DNA from 2 places in the Caballeronia sp. INML2 genome. Region 2 is predicted to be linked to the other one. Evidence: riboswitches for the same ligand, from Rfam matches in the RefSeq annotation. Region 2 holds a riboswitch; the other holds the start of a gene.
What was found. A riboswitch is a leader RNA that binds a small molecule or an ion and turns the genes downstream of it on or off. The one in region 2 is predicted to bind glycine.
Positions count from the first base shown of each region.

Region 1: another riboswitch for glycine. It lies ahead of NCT32_RS29315 (D-amino acid dehydrogenase); the one in region 2 lies ahead of gcvT (glycine cleavage system aminomethyltransferase GcvT).

Region 1 is NZ_JALQDH010000085.1:22,939-32,536, reverse strand. It holds gene NCT32_RS29330 (LysR family transcriptional regulator) at 1-828, opposite strand, end outside; gene NCT32_RS29325 (aspartate aminotransferase family protein) at 906-2,207, shown strand; gene NCT32_RS29320 (VOC family protein) at 2,271-2,750, opposite strand; gene NCT32_RS29315 (D-amino acid dehydrogenase) at 2,790-4,064, opposite strand; glycine riboswitch at 4,130-4,234, opposite strand; glycine riboswitch at 4,245-4,318, opposite strand; gene NCT32_RS29310 (cation:proton antiporter) at 4,439-5,692, shown strand; gene NCT32_RS29305 (LuxR C-terminal-related transcriptional regulator) at 5,749-6,567, shown strand; gene NCT32_RS29300 (MFS transporter) at 6,708-8,063, shown strand; gene NCT32_RS29295 (FAD-dependent oxidoreductase) at 8,085-9,598, shown strand, end outside.
Region 2 is NZ_JALQDH010000040.1:20,237-29,834, reverse strand. It holds gene NCT32_RS13500 (GGDEF domain-containing protein) at 1-150, opposite strand, end outside; gene NCT32_RS13495 (aromatic ring-hydroxylating dioxygenase subunit alpha) at 342-1,361, shown strand; tRNA gene NCT32_RS13490 (tRNA-Arg) at 1,432-1,507, opposite strand; gene NCT32_RS13485 (cytochrome c5 family protein) at 1,812-2,726, shown strand; gene NCT32_RS13480 (UvrD-helicase domain-containing protein) at 2,800-4,887, opposite strand; gene NCT32_RS13475 (oxidoreductase) at 5,033-6,079, shown strand; glycine riboswitch at 6,162-6,264, shown strand; glycine riboswitch at 6,275-6,406, shown strand; gene gcvT (glycine cleavage system aminomethyltransferase GcvT) at 6,523-7,647, shown strand; gene gcvH (glycine cleavage system protein GcvH) at 7,709-8,089, shown strand; gene gcvP (aminomethyl-transferring glycine dehydrogenase) at 8,143-9,598, shown strand, end outside.

The DNA.
Region 1 (9,598 bases), on a different contig from region 2:
AGGCCGGTCCCGCGCGAATTTCAGCGATATGCCCACGCCCGGCAAGGCAGGCAGGCCGGGGTCGGCATTCAGCACGCAGAGGTCCGCGGGCACCGCCGTCTGCGTGATGACCGCGAAGGCCTGCCCGGAGCGCACGAGCGCGGTGAGACCCGCGAGGCTGCTGCTCGCGTACGCGATGCGATACGCCTTGCCCGTGCGCTGCAACGCCTCACACGCGGCAATGTGATCGAGCGTATCCGGATCGGAGAGCGCGAGCGGCAACGGGTCGTAGTGCGCCGAATCCATCCCCGGACAGCCGATCCAGACAAGCTGCTCGCGCCGGATCACGTCGTCGCCGGGGCTGTCTTCGGGCAGCGAGAGCATCGCGAGATCGAGCGCCCGCTTCTTCAACTGCTCGGCGAGCCGGGGCGTCGGGCCGCACACGACTTCCACCAGCGCATGGGGATGCTGGCTCGAAAACTGCCGCAACAAGGCCGGCAGAAAAACGGCCGCGTAGTCGTCTGGACAGCCGAAACGGATGCTGCCCGACAGCCCCTTGCCGCATAAATCGGCCATCGCCTCGTCGTGCAGCCGCAGGATGCGCTGCGCGTGAACGAGCAGACGCTCGCCGGGATTCGTCAGCACGACGCCTCGGCCAGTGCGCTGAAAGAGCGGCTGATCGACGATCTCTTCCAGCCGCTTCATCTGCTGACTGAGCGCGGACTGCGTCCGGCCGATCCGCTCCGCCGCGCGGCTCAGCGCCCGCACTTCCGCGATGACGGCAAACGATCGCAGCAATTCGATCTCGAGCGAAAGACTCAAGGTATTAGCGCCTCTTCTATCTTGCATTAGAACTATTCGATTCTATAAAACCAGAGCGCCGACTACACTGCAAATTCCCTTCACCTTTCGAGAGGAGAAGCAAGGTGTCCCGGAACGACGACGCAATTTTTTGGCAGAACGCCAGACAGCACCTCATCCGCTACGGCGGCACATTCGAGCCGATGATCATCGAGCGCGCCCAGGGCAGCTTCGTCTACGACGCCGACGGCCGCGCGATCCTCGATTTCACGTCGGGACAGATGAGTGCCGTGCTGGGGCACAGTCACCCTGAAATCGTGTCGGTGATCAGCGAATATGCGGGCAAGCTGGACCATCTCTTCAGCGGGATGCTGTCGCGTCCCGTGGTCGATCTCGCGACGCGTCTCGCCGATATCACGCCCGCCGGGCTCGATCGCGCGCTTCTGCTCAGCACGGGCGCGGAGTCTAACGAGGCGGCGATCCGCATGGCGAAGCTCGTCACGGGGCGGTACGAAATCGTCGGCTTCGCGCAGTCGTGGCACGGCATGACGGGGCATGCCGCGTCGGCCACGTACAGCGCCGGGCGCAAGGGCGTCGGTCCGGCGGCGGTCGGCTCGTTTGCGATTCCCGCGCCGTTTCCGTATCGCCCGCGCTTCGAGCGCAACGGTCACTACGACTGGCTCGCGGAACTCGACTACGCGTTCGATCTCGTCGATCGTCAGTCGAGCGGCAATCTCGCGGCGTTCATTGCGGAGCCGATCCTGAGCTCGGGCGGCATCATCGAATTGCCGGAAGGCTACATGGCGGCGCTGAAGCGCAAGTGCGAGGCGCGCGGCATGCTGCTGATTCTCGATGAAGCGCAAACCGGCATCGGCCGCACGGGCACGATGTTCGCGTGCCAGCGCGACGGCGTCACGCCCGACATCCTCACGCTATCGAAAACGCTGGGCGCGGGTTTGCCGCTCGCGGCCACCATCACTTCGGCGGCGATCGAAGAAAGAGCGCACGAACTCGGCTATCTGTTTTACACGACGCACGTGTCCGATCCGCTGCCGGCTGCCGTCGGCTTGCGCGTGCTGGACGTGGTCGAGCGCGATGGGCTCGTCGCGCGCGCGAACGTGATGAGCGCGCGGCTCAGACGCGGGCTGCTCGATCTGATGGAGCGCTTCGACTGCATCGGCGATGTGCGCGGACGCGGTCTGCTGCTGGGTGTGGAGATCGTCAGGGATCGCCGCACGAAGGAGCCCGCCGATGGACTCGGCGCGAAGATCACGCGCGAGTGCATGAAGCTCGGGTTGAGCATGAACATCGTGCAGTTGCCTGGCATGGGCGGGGTGTTTCGTATTGCGCCGCCGCTTACCGTGAGCGAGGAAGAGATCGATCTCGGGATTGATTTGCTCGGCAAGGCTATCGAGCGTTCGCTGTAGGTCTTGCCGGATCCCGGCGAAAGCCCGATTAACAAAAGCTCCAAGCACGCCCTGGACGTAGCGTCAACGATGCGCGCCCGCCGCCGCGCGCTCGATCACGGCGATGTCGATCTTCTTCATCGTCATCATCGCGTCCATCGCGCGTCGCGCGGCTTCGCGATCGGGGCCGCTGAAAATCTCGAGCATCCGCTTCGGCGTGATCTGCCATGAAAAACCCCAGCGATCCTTGCACCAGCCGCACCGACTTTCCTCGCCCCCATTGCCGACGATCGCGTTCCAGTAGCGATCGGTCTCTTCCGCGCTGCCGGTATGCACCATGAAGCTCACCGCTTCGTTCGGCTTGAAGTTTGGGCCGCCGTTCAGTCCGAGGAAGCGCTGGCCGAGCACGGTGAACTCGACGGTCAACTCCGGCCCCTGCCCCACGCCCGGCTTCGCGGACGCATGGCCCGCGCCGACGCGGCTATCGGGAAAGGTGGCGGCGTAGAACTCCGCCGCTTCACGGGCATTACCGTCGAACCAAAGGCAATTGACGAGTTCGGCCATTTCGCGCTCCTTCGGACAGTGAACAGTGCGCCGACGATATCACGCCGGCGTATCCATCCTCACCCGCGACGACGCGCCAACGTGCACGCGCTTCGAAGGCAAACGCTGCAACACCGCCTCCGCAACGATCTCCGCCGTCGCGGCCGACAAGGTCCAGCCGAGATGCCCGTGCCCGGTGTTATAGAACACGCCCGGACGCCTGCCCTGCCCGACATTCGGCAACATGCCGGGCAGCATCGGGCGCAGGCCGCTCCACGAAATCACGCGCGCGGTCGACACATCGGGGAAATGGCGCCGCGTCCATTCGACGAGCGGCGCGATGCGGTCCGCGCGGATATCGCGATTGAAGCCGTTCAGCTCCGCCGTGCCCGCGACGCGGAAACGGTCCGCGCCGAGCCGGCTCGTGACGATTTTCGCGCGGTCGTCGAGCAGGCTGACCCACGGCGCGCGATCGCGGCTCTTCGCATCGTCGAGCCAGACGGTGATCGAATAGCCCTTGACCGGATAGACGTTGAGATGATCGCCCGCCATCGATGCAAACGCCCGGCTGCCCACGCCCGCGCAGATCACGATGCCATCGAACTGGAGCGCCTGCGCCTCGCCCGCATGCTCGACGGTCAGCGTGAGCCGCCCCGCCTGTTCGTCGATGGATGTCACCGACGTGTCGTAGCGGAACTCGACGCCGTGCCGCGCGCATGCATCGGCGAGTCCGCGCGTGAACTTGTGGATGTCGCCAGTGGAATCCGACGGCGTGAAGAAGCCGCCATGAAACGAGCCGCGCAAGGCCGGTTCGATCGATGCGATCTCTTCCGGCGCGACCGGGTGACAGTCGAGGCCCGCGTCGCGCAGGATTTCATTGACCCTCGATGCGGCGTCGAACTCCTTGCGGGTCGCGTAGAAATGCAGAATGCCGCGCCGTTCGAAATCGAAATCGATGTTCTCGTCCCGCGCGATGCGAAACAGATGCTCGCGCGCCGCAATCGCAAGGCGCACCGTCTCGGCGGTATTCGCACGATAGTTCGGAATCTGACGCAGGAACTCGCCGATCCAGCTGTACTTGTGCCAGCCCGGCCGCGGATTCATCAGGAGGGGCGCGTCGCGCGTGAACATCCACTTGAGCCCTTTCAGCACGGTGGAACGGCTATTCCACACTTCGGCGTTGCTCGCCGAGAGCTGACCGCCATTGGCGAAGGACGTTTCCATCGCCGCATAGCGATGACGCTCGAGAACGGTGACGCGAAAGCCGCGCTGCGCAAGGGCGTAAGCGGTCGTGACGCCGGTGATCCCGGCGCCGATGATGGCGATTCGTGACATGACATGATCCAGATTGATTGAGCATCGCCGGCCTTGGCCACATGCCGCAGCCGGCACCGATGCCCCATCTGTCCATGTACCTGAGAGTTTCGCCCGCGGGCCGCCCGACATTCGCGTCGGCAGCCGGGGCTCCCCTTCGGTGGGCGCGTTCAGGCGCCGCTCTCCAGATGTTCCGGCGCGCACGGTCCTTTTGCCTGAGAGTTTCCGGGGCGGTTGCTCCGTCGGCGTCGTCGCGGGGGACGAGCTCTTCCGTGGCGCGTTGTCGAACTTTTCGACAATACCGGTACAAAACTGACGTGGCAAGCCCCCGTCACGTTGACAGACCGCCGCGCTCGCCGTCAGACTCCCGTCGTTCGTTCTTTCGCAGCTCAAAAATGCCGTCTTCCCAATTGTCCGTCTACTTTTTCGCGCAGGCCGCGGTGATCGTGCTCGCGAGCCAGCTTGTCGGCAGGCTTGCGCAGCGCGTCGGCCAGCCGCAAGTGGTCGGTGAAATGATCGCGGGCGTGCTGCTCGGGCCGTCGCTCTTCGGAATGCTTCTCCCGCACTGGCAGCAGGCGCTCTTTCCCAAGCCGACGATGGGCATGCTCTACGTCGCAGCGCAGCTCGGCGTCGGGCTCTACATGTTCCTCGTCGGCACGGAGTTTCGCGCGGACCATTTCCGCGCCCGCGCAAGAAGCGCGATGAGCGTGTCGCTTGCCGGCATCGTGGCGCCGTTCGCGCTCGCGTTTGCGCTCACGCCGTGGCTGCACACGATCCCCGGTCTCTTCGCGGAGAAGGTGCGGCTCTACGAGGCGTCGCTCTTCCTCGGCGCGGCGATCGCGATCACCGCGTTTCCGATGCTCGCGCGCATCATCCACGAACGGGGGCTTGCCGGCACATCGCTCGGCACGCTCGCGCTGACCGCGGGCGCATTCGACGACGCCGCCGCGTGGTGCATCCTCGCGATCGTGCTCGCGAGCTTCGGCGGCTCGTGGATGGGCGCCTACGCGGCGATCGGCGGCGGCGCGGCCTTCGCGCTCTTCATGATCTTCGCCGGCGGGAAGCTGCTGCGCCGGCTCGCGGCCGGATTGAATCCGCACACACCGCTGCCCACGAGCGTGCTCGCCACCGTCATGGTGCTGTTCTCGCTCTGCGCATTCGCGATGGACGCAATCGGCATCCATGCCGTGTTCGGCGGCTTCCTGCTCGGCGTGGCGCTGCCGCGCGGCCCGCTGACGGAAAAGCTGCGCGACATGCTGCAGCCCTTCGTCGTCGTGTTTCTGTTGCCGATGTTCTTCACCTACTCGGGCCTCAACACGCGGCTCGACATGCTGATGGACCCGGCTATCATGCTTGCGGCCGTCGTCATCCTGCTCGCGTCGTTCGGCGGCAAGGGCATCGCATGCTGGGCGGCCGCGCGCGCCAATGGCGAGCCTTCCGGCGACGCAATGGCGATCGGCGCGCTGATGAATGCGCGCGGTTTGATGGAACTGATCATCATCAACATCGGACTCGCGGCGGGCGTGATCCTGCCCGGACTGTTTTCGATCCTCGTGCTGATGGCCGTGCTCAGCACGCTGATGGCCACGCCGCTCTTCAACTGGATCGTGCGCCGCAATGCGGCGCTGCGCTCGGCTATCGCGCGCTAGCGGGCGGGAGCGCGGGCTTAGAATAGCGGGACCCCACGTATCTCGTTCAGCCCATCATGCGCTCCTGGCGACTCGACCGCGTCTCATCGAACGGGCAGCTCGATCTCAGCCGCGCCACCGGGCTCGTGTCGTCGATCGGCAGCGAGGATTCCAACGCGCTCGCCGCCGAAGTGCTGAAGCTGCTCGGCGACGTCGCCTCGATTTCGCAGTGCACGATCTTCGCGTATGAATTCGGCAACCGGCCGCGCACGGTGTCGGTGGCGGATCATCGCGGCGGGCGTTTCCTGCGCGATGTCGCCGACACCTACGCGCGCCATTTCTACGCGCTCGACGGCAATCAGAAGATCGTTTCCTCGGCGCGCAACGACAAGCCCGGCTCCATGCTCGTGCTCCATCGGCAGACGAGCGAGGACATCGCGCACGAGGCGTATCGCGCGGCGTGCTATCACCAGCCGAACGTGTCGGACCGCGTGTCGCTGCTCGTGCAGCCGAGCGCGGATCTGTGGCTCTCCGTGAACCTGTATCGCGACACGCGCTTCGGCAACTACCATCCGCGCGAGATCGCGTTGATCGAAGCGATGGCGCCGCTCATCGCGCACGCGGCGAAACATCATTACGCGATCTGCGGGCAGCGCGACATGCCGATCTCGCATCTGATGCTCGCGCGCGTGCGCGGCCTGTGCCCGGAGCTGTCGAAGCGCGAACTCGACGTGCTGACCGGCGTGCTCGAAGGCCGCACCGCGCAGGAAATCGGCGATGCGATGGGCATCAAGGCGACGAGCGTCGTCACATATCAGAAGCGTGCATACCGCAGGCTCGGCATTTCGAGCCAGCGGCAACTGTTCGCGCTGTGCATCGGGCCGGGCAAGGTCTGACGATTCCCCTGCGTAAGTGTTTTCCCCGGGCCGCTGACGGCCTCGCGCTGTACCCAAATTGAGGACAAGCGGCACGATTGCGCGCTTCATACTCCGACGCATCAGATGTCCGACAGAGCGACACGACCGGAGACGACAGCATGGAAACCACGAGCGCAAGCGGCGCATTGAACGCGACGCAACGCACATCGAACCCGCACACGCAGGAGCCGCCCGTCATCGCGAAAGTTTCGCGGCATCTGCTGTGGTTCCTTTTCGTGCTGTTCTTCTTTTCGTTTCTGGACCGCATCAACATCGGCTTCGCCGGCCTGACGATGATGAAGGACCTCGGCCTCACCAGCACGCAATTCGGCCTTGCGACGACGCTCTTTTATGTCGCGTACATCGCGTGCGGCATTCCGAGCAACATCGTGCTCGCGCGTATCGGCGCGCGCCGCTGGATCGGCACGATCATGGTCGCGTGTGGCCTCGCGTCGACGGCCACGATGTTCGCGACGAGCCCCGCGTCGCTCTATGTATTGCGCGTGCTGGTCGGCGTGACGGAGGCGGGTTTCCTGCCCGGCATCCTGCTCTATCTCACGTACTGGTTTCCCGGCGCATACCGTGCGCGCGCCAATGCGCTTTTCATGATCGCGATGCCCGTGACCGCGGCCGTCGGCTCGGCGCTTTCAGGCTTCATTCTCGGGCTCGACGGCACGCTCGGCCTGAAGGGCTGGCAGTGGCTCTTTCTGCTGGAAGGCTTGCCGTCGGCAGTGCTCGGCCTCGTCGTCTATCGCTATCTCGACGACAACCCCGGCAACGCGCGCTGGCTCGATACCGACGAAAAGCGCGCGCTTGCCGACACGCTCGCATCTGACCATTCCGGCGACGCGAGCGCACCGGCGCGGCATGCACGCGGCACGAGCATCGTGGCGGAACTGCTTTCGCCGACCGTGGTGAAATTCGCGATCGCGTACTTCTGCCTCGTGAACACGCTCGCGATGGTCGCCGTATGGACGCCGCTCATCGTCAAGAGCTTCAGCGCCGATGCGAGCAATCGCACGATCGGCCTCCTCGCGGCGATTCCGCAGGTCTGCACGATCGTCGCGATGATCGTCTGGGGCCGCCGCTCGGATCGCAAGCAGGAGCGCAAATGGCACCTGATGCTGCCGATGCTCTTCTCCGCCGCGGGCTGGCTCTGCACCGCATGCTCGACGAACCCCGCGCTGCGCATGCTTGGCGTATGCCTCGCGTCGGCGGGCTCATACACGGCGATGTCGATCTTCTGGACCACGCCCGATCACGCACTGAGCTTCAGGGCGCGTGCTATCGGCATCGCGGTCATCAATGCGACGGGCAACATCAGCTCGGCGCTCAATCCGCTGATTGTCGGCTGGCTGAAGGACGCGACGCACAGCTTCACGTCGGGGTTGATCTATTCGGCGGTTTTGCTCGCAATCGGCGCGGTCATCGTCATGATGTTGCCGATCAGGCAAAACGCAGCGCAAGCCGTTTGAGGAACACGCAAGGAGCACTCGATGAACAAGCCATTCAAGCCGTATCCGTTCACGGCGAAAAAGTATGCGGCGCGCGTTCCGGCGCTGGAACAAGGCGTCGAAGTGAAGCGTCATGACGTGACGATCGTCGGCGGCGGTCCGGTCGGACTCGCGGTCGCGCTTGGGCTCGCGAATCATGGCGTGCGCTCGGTGCTGATCGAAGCAGACGATTCGGTCTGTCACGGCAGCCGCGCGATCTGCATCTCGCGGCGCAGCCTGGAAATCATCGAACGCCTGGGCGCGCTCGGCGGCTTTCTGAAAACGGGCCTGCCGTGGACGGGCGGCCGAAGCTTCTATCGCGACACGGAAGTGCTGCATTTCACGATGCCGCAGGACGAAAACCAGAAGCTGCCGCCAATGGTCAATCTCGCGCAGTATCACATCGAACAGTTTCTGCTCGATGCCGCCGAGAAGCGCGCCGACCTCATCGATATTCGCTGGCAAACGCGCGTGAAATCGATCGACGCGCGCGACGATGGCGCGACGCTGCAACTCACGACACCCGAAGGCGATTACGCGCTCGAAACCGGCTGGGTCGTCGCGAGCGACGGCGGCCGCAGCACGATACGCGAAGCGCTCGGTCTTCAGCTCGAAGGAACGAGCTACGAAGGGCGTTATGTGATCGTCGATATCGAACTGGAGAGCGAGCGGCCGACAGAGCGGCTCGCGTACTTCGATCCATCGTCGAATCCGGGCTCGACCGTGCTCGTGCACAAACAGCCCGACAACGTATGGCGCATCGACTATCAATTACGCGACGGCGAGGATGCCGACGAAGCCGTGAAGCCCGATAACGTCATGCCGCGCGTGCAAAGCCTGCTCGACATGATGGGCGAAACGGGCGCCTGGTCGCCGATCTGGATCACGATCTACAAGGCCAATGCGTTGACGCTCGAACGCTATCGCCACCGGCGCGTGATGTTCGCGGGCGATGCCGCGCATCTCGTGCCGATCTTCGGCGTGCGTGGCGCGAACTCCGGTATCGACGATGCCGACAACATCGCGTGGAAACTCGCGTTCGTCGTGAAGGGACTTGCCTCCGATACGCTGCTCGACAGCTATTCCGACGAACGCGTCGCCGCCACGCACGAGAATCTGAGCTACGGCACGAAGAGCACTGAGTTCATGGCACCGCCTTCGTTCGCCTTCGATCTCATGCGCACGGCCGTATTGAGTCTCGCGGCGCAACATCCCGAAGTGCGTTCGCTGATCAATCCGCGCCAGACGTCCGCGATCACGTACGCGGCCTCGCCCTTGAACGTCGTCGATCGCGATGCATTCGCATCGGGTCCTGTTCCCGGCGCGGTGCTGGCCGAGTATCCGGTGACGATCGTCGAGGCCGGGCACGGACGCGAAGCGCATCTGACCGATCTCGCCGGCCCCAGCTTCACCGCGCTGTGCTTTACCGACGATGGCATGCTGCCCGCCGCGTTCGCGACGTTGGCGCACGCGTTGCGCTCGCGCGGATTGCCGTTCAAGGCGGTGCCGTTGAGCGC
Region 2 (9,598 bases):
TGAAGGGCGTAGCCAGGCGAAGACGCCGTAGGCCAGAAGAACCGCCGCTCCCATCCAGACCCGCAGCGTGGCCTGCTCGCGTTCGGGATTCCGGTGTTCGGACCATGCGAAGGCATAAGTCCGGCGTGCCGGTTGATGCGCCTGCTCCATACTGAACCCCTGGATGGTGATTTCTTTCTTTTATCTTGCTGTCATGTACTGCGGCCCCGTCGCGTGGCATCGGCTGGATGGAGTGGCATCGAATTGCGCCGAGCGAGCGATCCGCTATTTTGCAACGTTTTGTGAAGACGCTGTGTTTCGTGTAATAACGGCTTTCGGACTTCTATTTCTGATTCACTGTGATGCGCGACGAATCTCTTTCTCTGGCTGGCGAATGGCTGCCGGTTTGCAATAGCGAAGACGTTCCCGAAGGCGCTGCGCGCGGGTTCGTCGTCGCCGATGAGCGGATCGTCGTGTGGCGTGACAGTGTCGGCGCGGCGCATGTGTGGCGCGATTACTGTCCGCATCGGGGCGCGCAGTTGTCGCTCGGACATGTGATGCGCGATCAGATCGTGTGCCCTTATCACGGCTGGCGTTACGACATCGAAGGGCAGTGTCTGCACATTCCGTCGAATCCGTCGCTGCGTCCTTCGAAGCGTGCCTGCGCGACGACCTTCGTCAGCGAGGAGAAGTACGGCGTCGTGTGGATGTGCTTGAGCGAACCGGCTTACGCGCTCGATTTCTTTCCCGAAGCCGCGATTCCCGGGGGGCGGCGCATCAATCTCGCGCCGCAGACTGTGAGGTCGTCGGCGCCGCGCGTCGTCGAGAATTTTCTCGATATGGCGCACTTTTCGTTCGTGCATGTGGGGATTCTGGGCGAAGAGACGCATACGGAAGTGCCGGACTATGAAGTCGTGCAGACTTCCGATGGCGGACTCGAAGCGCGGCAGTGTCGATACTGGCAGCCCGCGGGGATTCCGGGGCAGGGCGGCGGCGCGATGATCGACTATGTGTATCGCGTCAAGCGGCCGTTGATCGCGAGTCTCACGAAGATGGCATCGGGCGGGCAGGGCGCGCTGCATATCATGCTGGCGGCGTCGCCGGTGACGCAGACGGAGACGCGCGCGTGGCTCGTGTCGATTCATGAGGACGACACGACGCATTCCGATCAGGCGCTCTACGACTTCAATATGGAGATCCTGATGCAGGACACGCCGATCGTCGAGTCGCAATGGCCTCGGCGTCTGCCGCTCGATCTCGATGCGGAGCTGCATCAGCGGTGTGATCGGATGGCGGTGGCGTATCGGAGGTGGTTGGCGGGGATGGGGTTTGGGTGGGGGACGATGGTGGGCGAATCGGGAGCGTTTTCCGGCGAGCGCTAGTTCAGCCGGGCCGGCGGAATCGCGGACAGAAACAACCAACGAACGACAACCGGATCGAGGGGGAATTCATTGGCGCGCCCGGCTGGGATCGAACCAGCAACCCCTGCCTTCGGAGGGCAGTACTCTATCCATTGAGCTACGGGCGCATCGGAGAAAGGCCTTGCGTGAGGGAGCGCCCGAAAACAAAAGGCGCCTACAAGGCCCATGCGAATCCGAGAGAATACCTGTTTTCCATGACTTCGTCCATCGCACGGGCCTGGACGCATCGCGCGAAGCATCACACGATTCGGGTAAACGCCCGCACCGCCGCCCCGGCCACCTCGCGCCGACAGTTAAGCGTTCCGTCTATAATCGACCGTGCCTTTCCCCAAGGCCCGCGCAAGCGCAATGCGGTAGCTGTCACGCTGTCACTGAACCGACTCACACCAAAAAACGGGAGACGAGACAAGCATGAGCGAAGCACCCCACGGAGCCCCGATCAAGACACCCGGCCAACTCATCGCCGCGGTCATCGCGGGATTCGGCATCCCGGTCGCCATCATCATTCTGCTCGCGGTGTATGTGAACAACTCGACGCGTACCGGCGCGGGCACGGACATCGAGCAGTCGGTGAAGGAGCGCATCGCGCCCGCCGCGCAGGTCGATATCCGCGATGCCAACGCACCGCGCGTCTACAAGACCGGCGAAGAAGTTTTCAAGGCCGTCTGCTCGGCCTGTCACGCAGCGGGCACCGCTGGCGCACCGAAGTTCGGCGATGCCGGCGCGTGGGCCCCGCGCATCGGCGAAGGCTACGACACGCTCCTGCACAACGCGCTCAACGGCAAGGGCGCGATGCCCGCACGCGGCGGCGCCAGCCCCGACGATTACAGCGACTTCGAAATTGCGCGCGCGGTTGTCTATATGGCGAACGGCAGCGGCGGCAAACTGGCCGAACCGGCGCAACCCGCGTCGGGCCCAGCGGCGAGCGCGGGCGCATCAGGTGCGGCAGCGGCTTCGGGCGCGGCGGCTCCGGCGGGAGCGAGCGCGAATGAGAACGCGCAGGCGGCGGCAGCCGTCGCGGCGCTGGCATCGGTGCCGCAGGCTGCATCGGCTGCGCCGGCGGCCGGCGGTCAAAGCGCGGATGCCGCGCAGGCCGGCAAGGCACTCTACGAGCAAGTCTGCCAGGCGTGTCACGCGGCCGGCGTGCTCAACGCGCCGAAGTTCGGCGACAAGGCCGCATGGGCGCCGCGCCTGAAGGAGCCGATGGACACCGTCTATAACTACGCGCTGCACGGCAAAGGCGCGATGCCGCCGAAGGGCGGATCGAACGCGCCGGATGCGGACGTGAAGGCGGCCGTCGATTACATGGTGAACGCGGCGAAGTAACCTTCTCGAGTGCAATGAGAAAAACCCTGCGTCTTGCGGCGCAGGGTTTTTTGTTTGGAGCACGAAGAAGGCATCAAGGTTTCTGCAGCATCGCCTTGAGCATCGCCATACGATCCTTCGGCGACAGCGGCTTTTCCTCGGCGGTCGGTGGCGGCGCATCGTCGAGCAGCATCTCGGGGATGAAGCGCGAGGGCTCGCACACCACCGTCTCCCGCGCGCGCTTTCTCTTCTTGCACCAGTTCAGATGCAGACTGCGCTGCGCGCGCGTGATCGCGACATACATCAGCCGGCGCTCTTCCTCGATGCGCGAATCGTCGACGGGCGCGTCGTCGTCCGAGCTGCCGCGATGCGGCATGATCCCTTCTTCGACGCCCACCAGAAACACGTGCGGATACTCCAGTCCCTTCGACGCATGCACCGTCGACAACCGCACCGCATCCGGATCTTCCTCCTTGCCTTCGAGCATCGACATCAGCGCGACGGTCTGGATCAGGCCGAGCAGGTTCTTGCCTTCATCGGCGAACCCGTCGGCGGTGTCGTAGCCTGTCTGCTCCGTTCCCGGCGCGGCTTCGGGCTTCGTGCCCTTGCGCTTGAGCCATTCGAGAAACTCGAGCACGTTCTGCCATTTCGACTGCGCCTGGCGCTCGTCGTACGCATCGTAGAGATACGACTCGTAGTGGATGGCTTCCATCATGTCGTCGAGCACTTCGGTCGCGGGATCGCGTGCCGCGCGGTCCGACAGCCGGCGAATCCATTCGCAGAAGGTGCGTAGCGGCTCGACCTGCCGCGCAGACAGACGCGCCTCGATGCCGCCCATGAACACCGCCTCGAAGAGCGACACCTTCGCCGCGCCCGCGAACGCGCCGAGCGCTTCGAGCGTGGTATTGCCGACGCCTCGCCGCGGAGTCGTGATCGCGCGAATGAACGCGGGATCGTCGTCGGGATTGGCGATCAGGCGCAGATACGCGATGAGATCCTTGATCTCCGCCTTGTCGAAAAACGACTGCCCGCCCGACAGCACATAAGGAATGCGCTCGCGCCGCAGCACTTGCTCGAAGATGCGCGCCTGAAAATTGCCGCGATAAAGAATCGCGTAGTCGCGGAACTGCGTGCGCCGCTCGAACTTGTGCGCCGATAGCCGGAACACGACGGATTCCGCCTCGTGCTCCTCGTCGTTGCAGCCGGTGACGGTGATCGTGTCGCCCATGCCGTGCTCGGACCACAGTTTCTTTTCGAACAGCTTCGGATTGTTCGCGATGACATTGTTCGCCGCCGTCAGGATGCGCACCGTCGAGCGATAGTTCTGCTCCAGCTTGACGACGTGCAGCTTCGCAAAATCCTTGCCGAGCTGCGCGAGGTTTTCGAGCGTTGCGCCGCGCCAGCCGTAGATGGCCTGATCGTCGTCGCCGACCGCCGTGAACGCCGCGCGCGGGCCGGCGAGCTGCTTCAGCAATTCGTACTGACAGGCGTTGGTGTCCTGATACTCGTCGATCAGCAGATAACGCAGGCGGTTCTGCCACTTGTCGCGCACCTGCTCGTTCTCGGCGAAAAGCTGCGCGGGACGCAGGATCAGATCGTCGAAATCGAGCGCCTGATACGCGTGCAGCGTCGCCGCATAGCTGCGATACACGATCGCTGCCTGGTGCTCGTCGTCGTTGCTCGCGAGCACGGACGCCTGATCCGGCGACACCATCGCGTTCTTCCACAGCGAGATGATCGACTGGATCTTGCGGATCAGCCCCTTGTCGGTCGTGCCGAGTTGTTCCTGGACCATGCCGAAACAGTCGTCCGAATCCATGATCGAGAACTGCGGCTTCAGCCCGACGTGCTCCGCTTCCTGCCGCATGATCTGCACGCCGAGCGAGTGGAAGGTGCAGATCGTCAATTGATTGACGGGAATCTTGCGGCCTTCCTTGCCGGGCGTCGTGAGCGTCTTGCCTTCGAGCAGCTTCGCGGTGCGCTCGCGCATTTCGAGCGCGGCCTTGTTCGTGAACGTGAGCGCGGCGATGTGCTTCGGCTCGAAGCCGCGTCCTTCGATCAGATGCGCGATCTTCTGTGTGATCACGCGCGTCTTGCCGCTGCCCGCGCCGGCGAGCACGAGACAGGGACCATCGAGATAGCGCACGGCTTCGCTTTGCGCGGCGTTGAGACCAGCGGACATCGTATTGGGCTTCTGGAGTTCGGGGCGCGCTTGCTGAAACCCGCGCGCGGAGGAGAGCGCGATGTTAACACGATAGCGGCGGCGCGGTTCCGGCCCTCGTTCGTGCCACAATATCCGATCGAATTTACGACAGGACGATGCCCGCATGAGCACAGCACTGAAAGTCGGCGTGATGGGCTACGGCCTCGCCGGCGCGACATTTCACGCACCCGTCATCGAGCACTGCGGCCGGGCGGAAGTGACGGCCATCGCGACGAGCCAGGCCGAACGCGCGACGGCGGATTATCCGAACGCGCGGATCGTCGCGGACTTCGAGGCGCTGCTCGCCGTCGACGGGCTCGAATGTGTCGTCGTGGCGACGCCGAACGACACGCACTTCGATCTCGCGCATCGCGCGTTGTCGGCGGGCAAGCATGTGGTCGTCGACAAGCCGGTCACGCTTTCCGCGCGCGACGCACGCACGCTCGCCGATCTCGCCGCGCAAGGCGGTCTCGTGTTCGCGCCGTTTCACAACCGCCGCTGGGACGGCGACTTCATGACGGTGCGCGCGCTCGTCGAAAGCGGGCGGCTCGGGCGCATCACGCATTACGAATCGCATTTCGACCGTTTTCGCCCGAAAGTGCCGCAGCGCTGGCGCGAGGAAGCCGAGCGCGGCGGCGGCCTGCTGTTCGATCTGGGGCCGCATCTGATCGATCAGGCGCTGACGCTCTTCGGCGCGCCGCAGACGGTGACGGCGTTCGTGAAGGCGCATCGCGATCACGCGCACGCGCCGGATTACGTGCATCTCGTGCTCGGTTACGACGACAAGGAAGTGATCCTGCACGCCAGCGCGCTCGCGGCGCTGGAACCGCCACGTTTCGCGATCCACGGCACGCGGGGCAGCTATGTGAAAAACGGGCTCGATACGCAGGAAGACCAGTTGCGTTCCGGCATGCGGCCCGGCAATCCGGAGTTTGCGAAGAATCCGCCGGGCGTGCTGCGCGAAGTCGATGGCGATCTCGACCTGCGCCATGAATTCGCCACGAAGGACGGCGCGTATATCGAGTTTTATCGCGCGCTGGCGGCGTCGATTCAGGACGGCAAGCCGTTTCCCATTTCGCCGCAGGACGCGGTCGATACGATGACGATCATCGAACTGGCGATTCAGAGTGACCGGGAAGGGCGGCGCGTGCCGTTTCGGCAACTCGACTGAACATCGTTCAGCGGACGTGTTCGGTGTCCATCGAACGCGCCCGAATCCGTTTGACAAGCCCTATTCGGTCGCGTAAATTCTGCCGCACGCGTCGGGAGAGCGCGTGGTTTCGTTCATGCAGCGAAGACCGCGCCGCCGAAGGGGCATACCCGCAAACTCTCAGGCAAAAGGACCGACGGCGTCGAGGAATTCGTTTCCTCGCACTCTGGAGAGCGGCAGCGGCTTCCTCATGAAGCCAGTTGCCCACCGAAGGGGCGCGCGATGAACCGCAGCACGACCGTGCACGGTTCGCGCAATCTCTCAGGTACCGAGGACAGAGGGGTCACGCATCGCATCCGCTACGGGGCATGAGCCTTGCGCGCTGCTTTCGGCAGCACGAAAAGGCATCGGCCGGGCGAAATGTGCGCGGCGTGGCCTTTTTTGTTTCGCGAACCGAGGCCCCGATGACCGAACTTCAACACACGCCCCTGCACGCCGCCCACCTCGCGCTGAACGCGCGCATGGTCGATTTCGGCGGCTGGGACATGCCCGTCAACTACGGTTCGCAGATCGACGAGCATCGCGCCGTGCGCACCGACGCCGGCATGTTCGACGTGTCGCATATGCGCGTCGTCGATTTCGAGGGCGACGCCGTCCGCGAATTCTTCAGGTACGCCATCGCCAATAACGTCGACAAGCTCACGACGCCCGGCCGTGCGCTCTACTCGTGCCTGCTCAACGGCAACGGCGGCGTGATCGACGATCTGATCGTCTACTACTTTTCCGAAACGAGTTTCCGCGTGGTCGTGAACGCGGGGACGGCGGAAAAGGACATCGCCTGGTTCGGCCAGTTGAATGCCGAAGGCGAATTCAATCTTTCCATCACGCCGCGCCGCGATCTCGCGATCATCGCCGTTCAGGGCCCGACCGCGCGCGAAAAGACCTGGCAAGTGCTGCCGGACACGCGCGCGCAAACTCAGGACATCAAGCCATTCAACGCGGCCGTTTTCCCGTCGACGCAATATGGCGAGCTGATGCTCGCGCGCACCGGCTATACCGGCGAGGACGGCTTCGAGATCGTCGTTCCGGCGACACAAGTCGAAGCGTTGTGGAACGCGCTCGCCGCCGTGGGCGTGAAGCCCGCCGGCCTCGGTGCGCGCGACACGCTGCGTCTCGAAGCCGGCATGAACCTGTACGGTCAGGACATGGACGAGACGGTTTCGCCGCTCGACGCCGGCCTCGCATGGACCGTCGATCTGAAAACGCAGCGCGATTTCGTTGGCCGCAGCGCGCTCGAGGCGCACGGCTCCAAGGCCAATTTCGTCGGGCTCGTGCTGATCAAGGAAAACGGCAAGGCGGGCGGCGTGCTGCGCGCCCATCAGAAAGTCGTCACGCCGCACGGCGACGGCGAGATCACGAGCGGCACCTTTTCGCCGTCGATGCAGGAATCCATCGCCTTCGCGCGCGTGCCGGCGGCTGTCGCCGTCGGAGACACGGTGCAGGTCGTCATCCGCGACAAGCAACTTCCGGCGCGCGTGGTAAAACTTCCGTTCGTGCGCAACGGCAAGGTTCTCGTCGAGCTGTCGTAACGCCGTCGCGCCCGTTTCCTCGAATCAAGAACCTCACGAAAGCACACGCAAGGAGCATCCAATGAGCATCCCGGCCGATCTGAAATACACCGAATCGCACGAATGGGTCCGCACCGAATCCGATGGCACGCTGACCGTCGGCATCACCGATCACGCGCAGGAAGCGCTCGGTGACATCGTCTTCGTCGAGTTGCCCGCGGCGGGCAAGACCGTGACCGCGGGCGATGCGATCGCCGTCATCGAATCGGTGAAAGCGGCATCGGACATCTACGCGCCGGTCTCGGGCGAAATCGTCGCATCGAACGACGCGCTCACGTCGGCGCCCGATCAGGTGAACGGCGCGCCGTACGAAAGCTGGCTCTTCAAGATCAAGCCGGCGGGCGACGCCGGCCTGGACAAGCTGCTCGACGCCGAAGGCTACGGCAAGTCGATCGGCGAATAACTCATCTCAATGACGATTGCGGCTCAACGGTGAGCCGCATCGCAGGAACTCACATGAAGCTCGAACACCCGGATCGCCTGATGAACCGCACTTCCCTGTCACTCGCCGCGCTCGAATGCCACGACGCATTCGTCGAGCGGCACATCGGCCCCGATGAAGCGGACCAGCGCGCGATGCTCGAAGCGCTCGGTTTCGCGTCGCGCGCGGCCTTCATCGACGCGGTGATTCCTGAATCGATCCGCCGCAACGAAACGCTGCCGCTCGGTGCGTTCACGCAGCCGAAGAGCGAAGCGGAAGCGCTCGCGTCGCTGCGCCGGCTGGCGGACGAGAATCTGGTGTTTCGAACCTACATCGGCCAGGGTTACTACGGCACGCACACGCCGGCGGTGATCCTGCGCAACGTGCTCGAAAATCCGGCGTGGTACACGGCTTACACGCCGTATCAGCCGGAGATTTCGCAAGGCCGTCTGGAGGCGCTGCTCAATTTCCAGCAGATGGTGATGGACCTGACCGGCCTCGCGATGGCGAACGCCTCGCTGCTCGACGAAGCCACGGCCGCAGCCGAAGCGATGACGCTCCTGCAGCGCGTCGGCAAGCCGAAATCGAACGTGTTCTACGTCGCCGATGACGTGCTGCCGCAGACCATCGAAGTGGTGAAGACGCGCGCGAAGCCCGCGGGCATCGAAGTGAAGGTCGGCCCGGCCGCGGATGCTGCGAGCGCGAACGCGTTCGGCGTGCTGCTGCAATACCCCGGCGCGAATGGCGATGTGCGCGACTATCGCGCGCTCGCGGAAGCAATCCACGCGGCGGGCGGCCATGTCGTCGCGGCGGCGGATCTGCTCGCGCTGACGCTCATCACGCCGCCGGGCGAATGGGGCGCGGATGTCGCAATCGGCAATACGCAGCGTTTCGGCGTGCCGGTCGGCTTCGGCGGGCCGCATGCGGCGTACATGGCCGTGCGCGACGAATTCAAGCGCCAGATGCCGGGGCGTCTCGTCGGCGTGACCGTCGATGCGCAAGGCAATTCCGCGCTGCGCCTCGCGCTGCAAACGCGTGAACAGCACATTCGCCGCGAAAAGGCGACGTCGAACGTCTGCACGGCGCAAGCGCTGCTCGCGATCATGGCCAGCATGTATGCCGTCTATCATGGCCCGCGCGGCCTGAAGACGATCGCGTTGCGCGTGAACCGCGTGGCGTCCATTTTTGCGGCCGGCGTGAAGAAGCTCGGCTATGCAATCGCCAACGACACGTTCTTCGACACGATCACGATCGACAGCGGCGCGAGCACGACCGCGCTGCATCAGGCTGCGTACGCCGCGCATATCAACCTGCGCCACGTGAGCGCGACGCAAGTCGGCGTATCGCTCGATGAAACCACCACGCGCGACGACCTGCTCAAGCTCTTCGCGCTGTTCGCCGAAGTCGCGGGCAAGACCGAAACGTTCGATATCGACGCGCTCGATCAGGCCGCAGCCGATCCGCTGCCGGCGCAACTGCATCGCACGAGCG